Regions from separate parts of the Micromonospora sp. RTP1Z1 genome, predicted to be linked through region 2. Evidence: riboswitches for the same ligand, from Rfam matches in the RefSeq annotation. Region 2 holds a riboswitch; the other holds the start of a gene.
What was found. Region 2 has a riboswitch for thiamine pyrophosphate ahead of thiE (thiamine phosphate synthase). Riboswitches for the same ligand answer to the same signal wherever they lie in the genome.

Region 1: it holds a riboswitch for thiamine pyrophosphate, as region 2 does, so the genes downstream of both, SLP03_RS24425 (ECF transporter S component) here and thiE (thiamine phosphate synthase) in region 2, are expected to answer to the same signal.

The regions. Positions count from the first base shown of each region.
Region 1 covers NZ_JAPFQV010000058.1:11,476-19,123, forward strand. Annotated here, with positions in the region: gene SLP03_RS24410 (SIS domain-containing protein) at 1-465, opposite strand, end outside; gene SLP03_RS24415 (AAC(3) family N-acetyltransferase) at 462-1,274, opposite strand; gene SLP03_RS24420 (alpha/beta hydrolase) at 1,271-2,095, opposite strand; TPP riboswitch at 2,182-2,287, shown strand; gene SLP03_RS24425 (ECF transporter S component) at 2,361-2,951, shown strand; gene SLP03_RS24430 (ABC transporter ATP-binding protein) at 3,067-4,482, shown strand; gene SLP03_RS24435 (energy-coupling factor transporter transmembrane component T) at 4,532-5,332, shown strand; gene SLP03_RS24440 (hypothetical protein) at 5,507-5,755, opposite strand; gene SLP03_RS24445 (MTH1187 family thiamine-binding protein) at 5,996-6,292, shown strand; gene gndA (NADP-dependent phosphogluconate dehydrogenase) at 6,401-7,648, shown strand, end outside.
Region 2 covers NZ_JAPFQV010000010.1:1,665-9,312, reverse strand. Annotated here, with positions in the region: gene SLP03_RS07580 (class I SAM-dependent methyltransferase) at 1-530, shown strand, start outside; gene SLP03_RS07575 (ATP-binding cassette domain-containing protein) at 572-2,251, shown strand; gene SLP03_RS07570 (aldo/keto reductase) at 2,315-3,277, shown strand; TPP riboswitch at 3,521-3,629, shown strand; gene thiE (thiamine phosphate synthase) at 3,624-4,250, shown strand; gene thiO (glycine oxidase ThiO) at 4,244-5,338, shown strand; gene thiS (sulfur carrier protein ThiS) at 5,329-5,529, shown strand; gene SLP03_RS07550 (thiazole synthase) at 5,526-6,305, shown strand; gene SLP03_RS07545 (thiamine phosphate synthase) at 6,311-6,946, shown strand; gene thiD (bifunctional hydroxymethylpyrimidine kinase/phosphomethylpyrimidine kinase) at 6,943-7,648, shown strand, end outside.

The DNA.
Region 1 (7,648 bases), on a different contig from region 2:
GCGGGACGTCATCCGTCCCGAGTGCTCGGCCGAGGTGATCGCCACCAGCGCGTGCCCGCGCTCCTTCACCAGCGACGCGAACTCGACCATGGCCCCGTTGACGCCCGAGTTGGAGGCGAGCACGAAGACGTCCTGCGGGCGTACCGGGGCCAGCTCGTAGAGCCGGTGCGCCACCGCCGGGTCGCGTTCCAGCTTGGGACCGAGGACGTCGACCGGCTCACCGCCGTAGAGCACCAGGTCGCGCAGCGCGATCCGGTTGGTGGGCACCAGCCCGCCAGCCCGGCCGGCGATCTCCATGGCGAGCGCCTCGGAGTGGCCGGTGCCGAACGCGTGCACCACCCCCTCGGCACGCAACGCCTCGGCGATCAGGTCGGCGGCCCGACCCACCGCGTCACGCTGACCGGCGGCCACCCGACCCATCGTCTCGGTCACCACCGTCAGGTACGACTCGGCGCTCACCGTCATGCCTCCTCCGTCCGTCGGTTGCGGGCCAGCCACTCCACCGCGAAGTCGACCGCCGCCCGCTGCCTCATCAACCGGCCCGTCCCGTCCCCGACCGCGCCCACCCGCACCGCGCCGGTGGCCTCGAAGTCGGCGCCGAGCCGGGCGAAGTCGCTCTCGTCGAGGTCCACGTCCTCCCACCACACCCACTCCCGGCCGCCGTCGCCGGTGCGCACGGCGGCCCCCACCCGCGCCCTCGGCGCCGCCGGCCAGCGGTACTCCGCCAGGTGCAGCGAGGTGTTCGAGCCGTGGTCGACGCCGAGCAGCAGCACGTCGGCATCGAGGTCGTGGAGCCGGGCCAGCGGGGAACTCTCGCCCAGCATGTCGGTCAGGGCGTGCTCGGCGACGATCCGCCCGGCGGCCGGGCCGAACGCGGCGAAGGAGACGTGCGGGTGGTCGCTGCGCAGCGCGCCCGGCCAGGTACGCACCTGCTCCGCGAGCGCGCCCATGAACCGGCTCGGCGTCAGCGCCGGATCGAAGCCGGGCAGCTCCGCCCGGATCACCGGCCACCAGTCCGCCGGCACGGGCGGGTTGCACCACCCGGCCGGGTCGCTGTTCTCCGGGGTGTGGGTGGGCACGACGAGGGTGCCGTCCGGCCCAAGCACGTCGCGCAGGGCCAGCACCACGGCCTGCGGGCCGCCGCAGACGAAGCCGAACGGGCGCATCGCCGCGTGCACCAGGAGGACACCGCCGGGGCGTACGCCGAGGTCGTGGAACTGCGCGGCGAGCGACGCGCGGGTGTGCGGCCGGGCCGCCCCGGGCGTCGCGATCACGCGGCGACCCGGGCGAGGATCGCCTCGGCCAGCGGGCCGGGCGCCTCGTCGGGGATCCAGTGGGTGACGCCGGGGAGCGCGACGAAGCGGTAGTCGCCGGTCACGTGCGTCGCGCAGGCCTCGGCGGCGGTCCGGCCGATCGCGATGTCCTTGTCGCTCCAGACGAAGGTGGTCGGCACGGTCACCGGACCGACGGCCTTCATGTCGGTCCCCGACATCGCCCGGTACCAGTTCAGCGCGGCGGTCAGCGCGCCCGGCCGGCGCATCGGATCGGCGTAGCGGGCGACCCGCGCCGCGTCACCCACCCCGCCGAGCAGCCTGCGCAGCGCGGTGGCGTTGAGGGCGAGTAGCACCTTCTCGGCCTTGCCCGGCTTGCGGAACAGCGCGATGTACGCGGAGCGGGCCTTCTGCTGCGGGTCGGTGGCGAGCGCGTGCGCCATCGCGGCCGGGTGCGGCACCGAGACGGCGGTGAGGGTGCGGACCCGCTCGGGGTGCGCCGCCGCGAGGCCCCACGCCACGATCGCACCCCAGTCGTGCCCCACCACGTGCGCGGACTCCACCCCGAGCGCGTCGAGCACGCCGGCCGCGTCGGCCACCAGCTCCGGAATCCGGTACGCCTCGACCGCGTCCGGCCGCGCGCCCGGCGCGTAGCCCCGCTGGTCCAGCGCGTACGTGCGCAGCCCGGCGGCGTGCAGGGCGGGCACCACGTAGTCCCACTCGCCGCCGTGCTGCGGGAAGCCGTGCAGCAGCAGGACGGGTACGCCGTCCTCAGGACCGCCGGTGCGTACCTCGAACGTCAGACCTCGCGCGTCGACCCGCATGATCGGCAGCCTACCCAGCCGCCGGGATCGCGACCGCCCTGCTGGGCCGGGGGCCTGGGTGGTGCTAGCGTCTGCCGAGACAACTTCACATCCGACAGGGGAGCGCACAGCGCTGAGAGTGCGGGCATCGCCCGCAGACCCTCGAACCTGATCTGGGTAATGCCAGCGCAGGGAGTTCGGTCGACCTCCAGCCGCGCCGCCGTCCGGTGACACCGGGCGCGGCGTGCGTCTTCTCCTGGCTCGCTTCAGGACTGGGAGCCATGCCATGAACCACACGGACAGCAACCGCTGGCGCACCGTCGACATCGTGGTCGCCTCGGTGATCGCGGTCGCCTTCGGCGTCATCTTCTGGGCCTGGGGCCTGGTCTGGAGCGCCACGGACGCGGCGTTCGCCTTCTTCCCTCCGGCGCAGACGTTGATCTACGGGGTCTGGCTGATCCCGGCGGTACTCGGGGGCCTGGTCGTCCGCAAGCCCGGCGCCTCGCTGTACTGCGAGCTGGTGGCCGCGATCGTCTCCGCGCTGCTGGGCAGCCAGTGGGGCGGCATCGTCATCGTGCAGGGCCTGATGCAGGGCGTCGGCGCCGAGCTGGCGTTTGCCGCGTTCCGCTACCGGTCGTTCCGGCTGCCGACCGCCCTGCTGGCCGGCGCGCTGACCGGTCTGAGCGCGGCGATCTTCGACTTCGTCTACTGGAACAAGACCTACGACCTGGTCAGCTACCGCCTCCCCTACGCCCTGCTCACGATCGTCAGCGCCACGATCATCGCTGGCGCCGGCTCCTGGTTCCTCACCCGCGCCCTGGCCGGCACCGGTGTCCTGGACCGCTTCCCCGCCGGCCGCGAACGCGCCGCGATCTGATCCACCGGCAGTTCGGGTTGATCAAGAGGTTCGCGTCGGCGGAACCGTGTTTCCCGGACGCGAACCTCTTGATCACGGAAGCTGGGCGCAGAGCGGGGACGGAGGTGGGGCGCGGGTGAGCGGGGTGGAGCTGCGAGGGTTCGGGTGGCGGCATGCCGGGCGGAAGCGGTGGGCGGTGCGGGGGGTCGATCTCCGCGTCGCACGGGGGGAGCGGGTGCTGCTGCTCGGACCGTCGGGCGCCGGGAAGAGCACGCTGCTCGCGGCGCTGGCCGGGCTGCTGCCGGAGGACTCCGGTGAGCAGGAGGGCACCGTCGAGATCGACGGGCTGGACCCGCGCAAGGCCCGGGAACAGGTCGGCATCGTCTTCCAGGATCCGGATACCCAGCTGGTGATGGCCCGGTGCGGCGACGACGTCGCCTTCGGGCTGGAGAACCGGGGTGTACCGGCAGACGAGATCTGGCCCCGGGTCGACGAGGCGCTGCACCGGGTCGGCTTCCCGTACCGCCGGGACCGGCCCACCGCCGCTCTTTCCGGCGGCGAGCAGCAGCGGCTCGCCCTGGCCGGGGCGCTGGCCCTGCGGCCGACGCTGCTGCTGCTCGACGAGCCGACCGCCAACCTCGACCCGGCCGGCGCGACGCTGATCCGGGGGGCGGTCGCGGACGCTGTCGACGCCGACACCACGCTGATCCTGGTCGAGCATCGGGTCGCCGAGGCGCTGCCGCTGGTCGACCGGGTGGTCGTCCTCGAACCCGGCGGCGGGGTCCGGGTCGACGGACCGCCGGAGGCGGTGTTCGCCGCGCACGGCGACGCGCTCGCCGCCGCCGGCGTCTGGGTGCCGGGTCGGATCGTGTCGCCCCGGCACGCGACCGCGCCGGCCGGCAAGCCGCTGATCACCGCCGACCGGCTCGGCCTGCCGCCCCGGCTGGCCCCCACCGATCTTTCGGTACGCGCCGGCGAGGCGCTCGCCGTGCTCGGCCCCAACGGCGCCGGCAAGTCCACCCTGGCCCTGCTCCTCGGCGGGCTGCTCCGCCCCGGCACCGGTACGGCCACCGCCACCGCCGCGCTGGCCGGCCGCGACGCGCGCACTCCCCCGCACCGTTGGCGGGCGCCCGCGCTCGCCCGGCGGATCGGCTCGGTCTTCCAGGACCCGGAGCACCAGTTCGTCACCGGGAACGTCTTCGACGAGTTGGCGCTCGGTCCGCGCCGGACCGGCCAGCCGGAGGCGACGGTGAAGGCCACGGTGGACGCCCTGCTGGAGCGGCTCCGGCTGGCGCCGCTGGCCGGCGCCAACCCGTACACCCTCTCCGGCGGCGAGGCGCGCCGGCTGAGCGTGGCGACCGCCCTGGCCACCGCGCCCCGCCTGTTGATCTGCGACGAACCCACCTTCGGCCAGGACCGACGGACCTGGCGGGAGCTGGTCGACCTCCTCGCCGAGCTGCGCGACGCCGGACACGGCGTCGTCACGGTCACCCACGACCCGGACTTCGTCGCGGCGCTCGCTGACCGGACCGTCACCCTGGAGCGCCCGTGACCCCCATCGACCCGGCGGCCACCGCCCTGGCGAGCGCCCGGGGGCATCTGTGATCACCATCGAGCCGGTCGCCGTGTCCGGCGCGCCGCTGGCCCGGCGGAACCCGGTGGCGAAGCTGGCCGCCGCGCTGGTCTTCTCGTTCACCCTGGTCGCCACCCTGGACCCGGTGGCCCCGGCGCTGGCCATCGCCGTCGAGCTGGCGGTGCTGCCGCTCTTCGGCATCCGCTACCGGCTGCTGGCCCGCCGGGCCTGGCCGCTGCTGGCCAGCGCCGCCGGCATCCTGGTCACCCTGGTGCTCTTCGCCGCGGACCGGTCCGGCCGGGTGCTGCTCGACGCCGGCCCGGTCCTGGTCACCTCCGGGGTGCTGGTCACCGCGCTCGGCCTGGTGCTCCGGCTGCTGGCCGTGGCGCTGCCCGGGGTGATCGTCTTCGCCACCACCGACCCGACCGACCTGGCCGACGCGCTGATCCAGAACACGAAGGCGCCGGCCCGCTTCGCCATCGGCGCGCTGGCCGCGTTCCGGCTCGTACCGCTGCTCGGTCAGGAGTGGCAGATGATCAGCATGGCCCGCCGCGCCCGGGGCGTGGACGCCGGCCGGAACCCGCTGGCCAAGCTACGGCTCTTCGTCTCGACCGCGTTCGCGCTGCTCGTCGGGGCGATCCGCCGGGCCACCCGGCTGGCGGTGGCGATGGACGCCCGCGGTTTCGACGCCGGCACCCCACGGACGGTCGCCCGACGGCAATGCTTCAGCATCGCCGACGGGCTGCTGATCGTGGCGGCGGCGGTGCTGGCCGGCGCGGCGCTGACGGTCAGCGTCCTGCTGGGCACCTTCCGCCCACTGATCGGCTGAGCCGGTGGCGGCGGTGGTGGCCGGATCGCCGCCAGGCGGTCGTGGCCGGGCCGCCAGCACCGACGGGGCGGGTCGCCGACCGGCGACCATGGTCGCGGAAAGCGATATACCTGAGAGTCATAAATATGCCTCTCAGGTATATCGCTCACCAGGAGACCGCCCTCAGGCCGCGGATCAGCTGCGGCGGAAGGCGTACCGGCGGGTCTGGCCGGCGCGCTGGCTGCGGCCGACGAACCGGGCGTCGCGGCCGGGCGGCGGGCCGGCCTTCGGCGCCGGCGGGACCTCCGCCTGTGAGGACGGCGGCAGGACCACCGGCGTCGACGGCGCCACCGCGAGGGTGTCGAGGTCCGTCGGGGTCACGTCCACCAGGGACGGCCCCGGCCTGGGCCGGCGGGACTTCTTCGAACTGCGCTTGGCGGGCATACGTTGCCTCCTGAACTTGGGGCGCCAGTGGCGCGACGAGCATGGGATGCCCCGGCGGGCCCGATCACGAAAGGCGCCGCGAAGACGGCGGCGGACGGGATGCGGACGCCCGCAGCGGGAGCCCGCGGCACGAGGACGGCGACGGGCCAGCTTCCGAAAAGAGGGCGTCAGATACGCATACCTGCACGCTAACCGACCGCCCCGGCGCACCGCACCCGAATTGCTGGCACGATCGACGACATGCTGATCGCGTTCTCAATCACCCCGCTCGGCGTGGGTGAGTCCGTCGGTGACCTGGTCGCCGACGCCGTCCGGGTGGTCCGGGAGTCCGGGCTGCCGAACCGGACCGACGCCATGTTCACCACGGTGGAGGGTGAGTGGGACGAGGTGATGGCGGTGGTGAAGCGGGCCGTCGACACCGTCGCCGCCCAGGCGCCCCGGGTCAGCCTGGTGCTCAAGGCGGACATCCGGCCCGGAGTCACCGACGCGATGACCGCGAAGGTCGCCCACGTCGAGGCCCGCCTCGCCGAGGGCTGAGGACCGACCGCCACCGACCGCTCACCCGCCGTCGATGTCCGGGCCCGGCCCGTCGCCGACCGCGATACGGTCGCAGGACGGGCAGGCCGACGAGAGGTGGCGGTACGGATGGCTCAGCGGGCGACGGCGCAGATCGGCGTGACCGGGCTGGCCGTGATGGGCCGCAACCTGGCCCGGAACCTGGCCCGCAACGGCTTCACCGTGGCGGTGCACAACCGCTCGCCGGAACGCACCCGCAGCCTGGTCGCCGAGCACGGCGACGAGGGCACCTTCGTCCCGTCCGAGTCCCTCGGGGACTTCGTCGCCTCGCTCGAGCGCCCCCGCGCGGTGATCGTGATGGTGAAGGCGGGCGCGCCCACCGACGCGGTGATCGACGAACTGGTCCCCCTCCTCGAAGAGGGGGACATCGTCGTCGACTGCGGCAACGCGCACTTCGCCGACACCCGCCGCCGGGAGGAGGCGCTGCGCGGGCACGGGCTGCACTTCGTCGGAGCCGGCGTCTCCGGCGGCGAGGAGGGCGCGCTGCGCGGCCCGAGCATCATGCCCGGCGGCTCGGCGGAGTCCTATCAGAAGCTCGGCCCGATGTTCGAGAAGATCGCCGCACACGTCGACGGCACCCCGTGCTGCCGGCACATCGGCCCGGACGGCGCCGGCCACTTCGTGAAGATGGTCCACAACGGCATCGAGTACGCCGACATGCAGCTCATCGCCGAGGCGTACGACCTGTTGCGGTACGGCCTGTCGGCGACCCCGGCGGAGATCGCGGAGATCTTCCGGGACTGGAACGGCGGCGAGCTGGAGTCGTTCCTCATCGAGATCACCGCGGAGGTGCTGGCGCACACCGACGCCGCGACCGGCAAGCCCTTCGTCGACGTGGTGCTCGACCAGGCCGAGCAGAAAGGCACCGGCCGCTGGACCGTGCAGAGCGCCCTCGACCTGGGCATCCCGATCACCGGCATCGCCGAGGCGACCTTCGCCCGGTCGCTGTCCGGCCACGCCGACCAGCGCGAGGCCGCCCGCCGCGCCTTCGGCGACGCGGGCGAGAAGTGGCAGGTCGAGGACCGGGAGACCTTCATCGAGGACGTCCGGCGCGCGCTGCTGGCCAGCAAGATCGTCGCGTACGCGCAGGGCTTCGACCACATCCGGGCCGGCAGCCAGGAGTACGACTGGGACATCGACCTGGGCGGCACCGCCACCATCTGGCGGGGCGGCTGCATCATCCGGGCCCGCTTCCTGGACCGGATCCGGGAGGCGTACGACGCCGAGCCGAAACTGTCGACGCTGCTGGTGGCCCCGTGGTTCGCCGACCGGGTCAGCGCCGGGGTGCCGGGCTGGCGGCGGGTGGTCGCCGACGCG
Region 2 (7,648 bases):
GGCGCGACTTCACCCTCACCTCGGCCGGGGGCGTCTTCTCCGCCGACCGCCTCGACCCCGGCACCGCGGTGCTGCTGCGCAAGGCGGAGCTGCCGTCCACCGACGCCGCCGGTCCGCTGCTCGACCTGGGGTGCGGGTTCGGCCCGATCACCTGCGTGCTCGCCACCTGCGCCCCGGACGCCACCGTCTGGGCGGTCGACGTCAACGAACGGGCCCGCGAACTCACCGCCGCCAACGCCGCGCGGGTCGGCGCGGCCGACCGGGTGCGGGTGGCGGCCCCGGACGACGTCCCGGCGGATCTCGCCTTCGCCGAGCTCTGGTCCAACCCGCCGATCCGGATCGGCAAGGCCGAGCTGCACGAGCTGCTGCGCCGCTGGCTGCCCCGGCTTGCTCCGGACGGCGTCGCCTGGCTGGTCGTCGCCCGGCACCTCGGCGGCGACTCGCTGCACCGCTGGCTCGTCGAGGAGGGCTGGCAGGTGGACCGGCGCGCCAGCCAGAAGGGCTACCGGGTGTTGCGGGTCACCCGGTAATCGAGTGTCGCCCGCCCCGGCCGCTCGGGCAGGATGCCCGCGTGGGATACGTGGATGTGGCGGGGGTCGGGCACATCCTGCCCGACGGCCGGGAACTCTTCGCCGAGGTGTCGTTCCGGGTCGGTGAGGGTGCCAAGGTCGCCCTGGTCGGCCCGAACGGCGCCGGGAAGACCACCTTGTTGCGAATGGTCGCCGGGGACCTGCCGGTGAAGACCGGGGTCGTCGCCCGCGCCGGTGGTCTCGGCGTGATGCGGCAGTTCATCGGCATGATCGGCGACGAGTCGACGCTCGCCGACCTGGCGCTCTCGCTGGCGCCGCCAGCGCTGCGCGACGCCGGCCGCCGGCTCGCCGACACCGAGACGGCCATGCGGGCGGCCGAGCTGCGCGGCAAGTACAGCACCGCCGCCGGCAAGGCCCAGCTGGCGTACGCGGACGCGCTGGCCGCCTGGGGCGAGGCCGGCGGGTACGACGTCGAGGTGCTCTTCGACACCGTCACCACCATCGTGCTCGACCTGCCCTGGGACGCCGCCCGGGAACGTCCGGTCCGGACCCTCTCCGGCGGCCAACAGAAGCGCTTCGCCCTGGAACTGCTGCTGCGCGGCACCGAGGAGGTGCTGCTCCTCGACGAGCCGGACAACTTCCTCGACGTGCCCGGCAAGCGCTGGCTGGAGGCGCGGCTGCGCGAGTCCGGCAAGTCGGTGCTCTACGTCTCGCACGACCGGGAGCTGCTGGCGCAGACCGCCGACCGGGTGGTCGCGGTGGAGGGCGGCAGCGCCTGGGTGCACCCGGGTGGCTTCGCCAGCTGGCACGACGCCCGGACGGCCCGGCACGCCCGCCTCGACGAGCTGCGCAAACGCTGGGACGAGGAGCACCAGAAGCTGCGCGAGCTGGTGCTGATGTACAAGCAGAAGGCCGCGTACAACTCCGACATGGCGTCGCGCTACCAGTCGGCGCAGACCCGGTTGCGCAGGTTCGAGGAGGCCGGGCCGCCGCCCGTACCCCCGAAGGACCAGGACATCCGGATGCGCCTGTCCGGCGGGCGGACCGGCAAGCGCGCGGTGATCTGCGAGCAGCTCGAGCTGGACGGCCTGACCTACCCCTTCGACCTGGAGCTCTGGTACGGCGACCGGGTCGCCGTGCTGGGCGCCAACGGGACGGGCAAGTCGCACTTCCTGCGGCTGCTGGCCCGGGGTGGCACCGACCCGGACCCGGCCAACGGCCCGGTCGACGGCGCGGCCGCGTTGGCGCCGGTCACCCATGACGGGGTGGTCCGGCTCGGCGCGCGGGTCCGCCCCGGGCACTTCTCGCAGACCCACGACCGGCCGGAGCTGATGGCGAAGAACCTCGTCGAGATCCTCTGGCGGGGTGACGACCACCGGGCCGGGATGGACCGGCACGGGGCGATGGCGGTGCTGAGCCGGTACGAGCTGGCCGGGCAGGGCGACCAGCGCTTCGGCACCCTCTCCGGCGGGCAGCAGGCCCGCTTCCTGGTGCTGCTGCTGGAGTTGTCCGGGGCGACCCTGCTGCTGCTGGACGAGCCGACCGACAACCTCGATCTGGCCTCCGCCGAGGCGCTGGAGGCGGGGCTGGCCGCGTTCGAGGGAACGGTCGTCGCGGTGACCCACGACCGGTGGTTCACCCGATCGTTCGACCGGTTCGTGCTGTTCGGGGGCGACGGCGAGGTGGTGGAGACCCCGGAGCCGGTCTGGGACGTGAGGTGACCGGCGCCGGGTGCCGTGGAGTGGTGGGCGACTGCCCGGTGGCCCCCGACGGGCGGGCATAGGGTGGATCTCGTGACTGAGATGACCTTCCGCCGGCTGGGCGACTCCGGACTCGTGGTGTCCGTGGTCGGCATCGGCTGCAACAACTTCGGCCGCAAGCTCGACCTCGACGGCACCCGGGCGGTGGTCGATGCCGCCCTCGACGCCGGGATCAACTTCTTCGACACCGCCGACATCTACGGCGAGCCGCAGGGCGCCTCCGAGGAACTGCTCGGCCAGGCGCTCAAGGGCCGCCGGGACGACGTGGTGGTCGCCACCAAGTTCGGCATGGACATGCACGGCCTCAACGGGCCCGACCACGGCGCCCGGGGGGCCCGCCGCTACATCGCCCGCGCCGTCGAGGCGTCGCTGCGCCGGCTCGACACCGACCACATCGACCTGTACCAGATGCACGAGCCCGACCCGGGCACCCCGATCGACGAGACGCTCGCCGCGCTGGACGACCTGGTCCGCGCCGGCAAGGTGCGCTACCTCGGCAACTCCAACTTCGCCGGCTGGCAGATCGCCGACGCCGACTGGACCGCCTCGTCCCAGGGCCGGGCCCGCTTCATCTCCGCACAGAACCACTACTCGCTGCTGGAGCGGTCCGTCGAGGCCGAGGTCATCCCCGCGTGCGAGCGGTTCGGCCTCGGCATGCTGCCGTTCTTCCCGCTGGCCAACGGCCTGCTCACCGGCAAGTACAAGCGCAGCGAGGCGCCGCCCGCCGGCAGCCGGCTCGCCGGCGGCGGCCGGTACGCCGAGCGCCTGGCCGCCGCGGACTGGGACACCATCGAGGCGCTCGAGGCGTACGCCGCGGCGCGTGGGATCACTCTGCTCCAGGTGGCCATCGGCGGGCTGGCCGCCCGCCCGGCGGTGACCTCGGTGATCGCCGGCGCCACCACGCCCGAGCAGGTACGCGCCAACGCCGAGGCGGGCACCTGGCAGCCCACCGACGAGGACCTGGACGCCCTCGACGCCATCCTCTGACCTACCCGGTCCGCCAGCTTTCGCACTGCCGGACGGGACCACCGCGAGAGCGTGATACCTCAGGGGCATCGTGATGCCTTTGAGGTATCACGCTTTTTCGGGGATCGGCCGGTCGCCGGTCAACTGGACAGCATGGCGTGAGCGGTCCGTCACGCGCTGCCCTCACCGTCGACATGCGACGGCCAGTGGGAAATCCGCACCCCGGCCCTTGGCGGATCCGCCCATCCGTCGTACGGTAGGCCGCAAGTGACCCACGGGAGCCCGGTGCGCCGGGCTGAGAGGGGGGCTGAAGCCCCCGACCGTCGAACCTGATCCGGGTAATGCCGGCGCAGGGAGGAGCGTTGCCGTGCCGTCCCTGGGACGACTGCATCTGATCACCGACACCCGGCCCGGGCGGGACCCGCTCGCCGTGCTGCGCGCCGCCCTGCCGGTGGCCCGCGCCGAACTGGTCGTCCAGGTCCGCGTCGAGGACGACGCCACCGACCGGGAGACGTACGAGCTGGCCCGCCGGGTGGTCGCGCTCTGCCGGCCGTACGCGGCGACGTGCCTGGTCAACGACCGGCTGCACGTGGCGCTCGCGGTCGGCGCCGCCGGCGGCCACGTCGGCGCGGAGGACCTGCCGGTACGGGCGGCCCGCCGGGTGCTCGGCTCCGGCGCCGTGCTCGGGGCGACCGCCCGGGAGCCGGGGAGCGCCGCCGCGGCGGCCGCCGCCGGGGCCAGCTACCTGGGCGTGGGCCCCTGCCACCCCACCGGCACCAAGACCGGGCTGCCCGACCCGATCGGCCCCGACGGAGTGCGCGCGGTCGCCGAGGCGGTGGACGTGCCGGTGATCGCCATCGGCGGGGTGACCGCCGCGCGCGTGCCGGCGCTGCGGGCCGCCGGGGCGTACGGGGTGGCGGTGGTCGGAGCGCTCTCCGGGGCCGCGGATCCCACCCGAGCCACCGCCGCCCTGCTCGGGGCGCTGACGTGCTGACCCGACCGGACGTCGCCGTGGTGGGCGCGGGACCGGTCGGGCTGGCCGTCGCCTGGCGCTGCGCGACGCGCGGGCTGCGGGTGGTCGTGCACGATCCGGCCCCGGGCTCCGGGGCGTCGCACGTCGCGGCCGGGATGCTCGCGCCGGTCGCCGAGGCGTACTTCGGGGAGCACGAGCTGACCGGGCTGCTCGCCGAGTCCGCCGCCCGCTGGCCGGGCTTCGCCGCCGAGCTGGCCGAGGCCGCCGGCACCGGCTTCGGGTACCGCACCGAAGGCACCCTCGTCGTCGGGCTCACCGGCGACGACCTGGCCGAGGCGCGCCGGCTGTGGTCGTACCAGCAGGGGTGGGGGCTGCCGATCACGCCGCTGCGCCCGTCGGAGCTGCGGGAGCGCGAGCCGGCGCTGGCGCCGCGGGTGCGCGGCGGCGCGGTCGCCCCCGGCGACCACCAGGTCGACCCGCGGCGGCTGGTCGCCGCGCTGCGCACCGCGGCCGTGCGGGCCGGTGCGGCGCTGGTGCCCGGCGCGGTCCACCGGCTCGCCGACCTGGACGCGCCGGTCGCCGTGGTCGCCGCCGGCTGCGGCGCCGCCGCGCTCACCGGGCTGCCGGTCCGGCCGGTGAAGGGGCAGGTGCTCCGGCTCCGCGCGCCGGGTCGCGGCACACCGGGCTTCCGGCACGTGATCCGGGGGTACGCCGACGGCGAGTCGGTCTACCTGGTGCCCCGGGACAGCGGCGAGGTGGTGGTCGGGGCGACCGTCGAGGAGCGCACCGACGTCGAGGTCACCGCCGGCGCGGTGCTGCGGCTGCTCCGCGCCGCCGTCGACCTGGTCCCCGAGCTGGCCGAGTACGACCTGGTCGAGGCGTCCGCCGGGCTGCGCCCCGGCACCCCGGACAACGCGCCGATCATCGGGCCGCTACCCGGCCGGCCCGGCGTGCTCGCCGCCACCGGGCACCACCGGCACGGCATCGTGCTCACCCCGGTCACCGCCGACCTGGTCACCGAGCTGATCGTCACCGGCGCGGCGGACCCGCTGCTCGCACCCTTCACCCCGGACCGCTTCGTACCTGAGGAGGAGCGCACGTGGAACTGACGGTGAACGGCGTCGGCCGATGCGTACCGGGTGGGGCCACGGTGGCGGACCTGGTCCGGACGGTCACCGACCAGCGGCGCGGGCTCGCGGTCGCGGTGAACGGCGAAGTGGTGCCGCGCGGCGGCTGGCCGGCGACGGTGCTGCGGGACGGTGACCGGGTCGAGGTGCTCAGCGCCGCCCAGGGCGGGTGAGCGTGGTGACCTTCACGATCGGCGGCGAGACGTTCGGCTCGCGGCTCATCCTCGGCACCGGCGGCGCGGCCAACCTGCACGTGCTGGAGCAGGCGGTCCGTGCCTCCGGCACCGAGCTGGTCACCGTGGCGCTGCGCCGGGTCGACACCGCCCCCGGTACGGCTGGCGGGCTGCTCGACCTGCTCGCCCGGTGCGCGGTGAAGCTGCTGCCGAACACCGCCGGCTGCCACACGGCCGGCGAGGCGGTGAAGGTGGCCCACCTGGCCCGGGAGGCGTTCGACACGGACTGGGTGAAGCTGGAGGTGATCGGCGACGAGCGGACGCTGCTGCCCGACGGGGTGGAGCTGCTGCGCGCCGCCGAGGAACTGGTCGCCGACGGGTTCACCGTGCTGCCGTACACCTCGGACGACCCGATCCTGGCCCGCCGGCTGGCCGACGTCGGCTGCGCCGCGGTGATGCCGGCCGGCGCGCCGATCGGCTCCGGGCTGGGCATCTCGAACCCGCACCACATCCGGCTGATCCGGCGAAGCGTGGACGTGCCGGTGATCCTCGACGCCGGCATCGGCACCGCCTCCGACGCGGCGCTCGCCCTGGAACTGGGCTGCGACGCGGTGCTGCTGGCCAGCGCGGTCACCCGGGCCGCCGACCCGGTGGCGATGGCCACCGCGATGCGGTACGCGGTGGAGGCGGGCCGGCTGGCCTTCGGCGCGGGCCGGATCGCCCGCCGCTTCCACGCCCTCGCCTCCACCACCGACGAGGGAAGGCCCGACCTGTGACCGCCCTGTCCCGCGCGGAATCCTCCGCGCCGTCGGGGCTGGTGGTGCTGACCGACCGTTGGCAGGCGCGCCGGCCGTTGCCCGAGGTGGTCGCGGCGGCGGTGGCCGGGGGAGCGCGGTGGGTGGTGCTGCGGGAGAAGGACCTGCCCCGCGTCGACCGCGCCGCTCTCGCCGCCGAGCTGCGCCCCATCCTCACCGAGGCCGGCGGCACCCTGATCGTCGCGGGCCCCGACCCCCTCGACGGAGACGCCGTGCACCTCCCCGCCGCCGGCCCCTACCCACCACCGCGGCACGGACTCGTCGGCCGCTCCTGCCACGACCAGGCGGAGCTGCGAAGGCTGACCACAGAGGACTACGCCACCCTCTCACCCGTCTTCCCCAGCCGGACGAAGCCGGGCCACGGCCCACCGTTGCACCACGCGGGGCTGCGCGAGCTGATCCAGGTCAGCCCCGTGCCGCTCCTCGCCCTGGGTGGCATCGAGACACCGGACCAGGTACACGCCTGCCTGCAAGCGGGAGCCGGCGGAGTGGCGGTGCTCGGCGCGGTGATGCGAGCAGAAGACCCGGTCGAGGCGGTCACCACGCTGATGACGCCCTTCGCGGCGACGCAGCCGCCAACCCGGAAAGGGCGGGAACCATGACCCCGACGACAGTGCTCACCATCGCCGGCTCCGACTCCGGCGGCGGAGCCGGCATCCAGGCCGACCTCAAGGTCTTCGCCGCCCTCGGCGCGTACGGCACCAGCGTCATCACCGCCGTCACCGCGGAGAACACCCGGGGTGTCGACGCCGTCCTGCCGCTGCCGCCCCGCACCGTCACCGCGCAGCTCGACAGCGTGCTCGGGGACTTCCGGGTACGCGCGGTGAAGACCGGCATGCTCGGCACCCCGGCGGTCGCCGACGCGATCGCCGAGGCGGCGAAGGCGGGACGGCTGCCGAACCTGGTCGTCGACCCGGTCCTCGTCGCCACCAGTGGGCACCGGCTCGGCGTGGTGGAGGCGGTCGAGCGGCTGCTGCCGTACGCGGAGGTGGCGACGCCGAACTGCGCGGAGGCCGCAGCCCTCACCGGACGCCCGGTGACCACCGTCGAGGAGATGGTCGCCGCCGCCGAGGCGCTCGCCGCCGGCGGCCCGGCGCACGTCGTGGTCACCGGCGGCGACGTGGACGCGGCCGGCGAGTCGGTCGACGTGCTGGCCGGTGGCGGGCCGACCACGCTGCTGCGCGCGCCGCGGGTGGCCACCCGGCACCACCACGGCACGGGCTGCTCGTTCTCGGCGGCGGTCGCCGTCCGGCTCGCGGCGGGCGACCCGGTGCCGGTCGCGGTCGCCGCCGCCAAGGAGTACG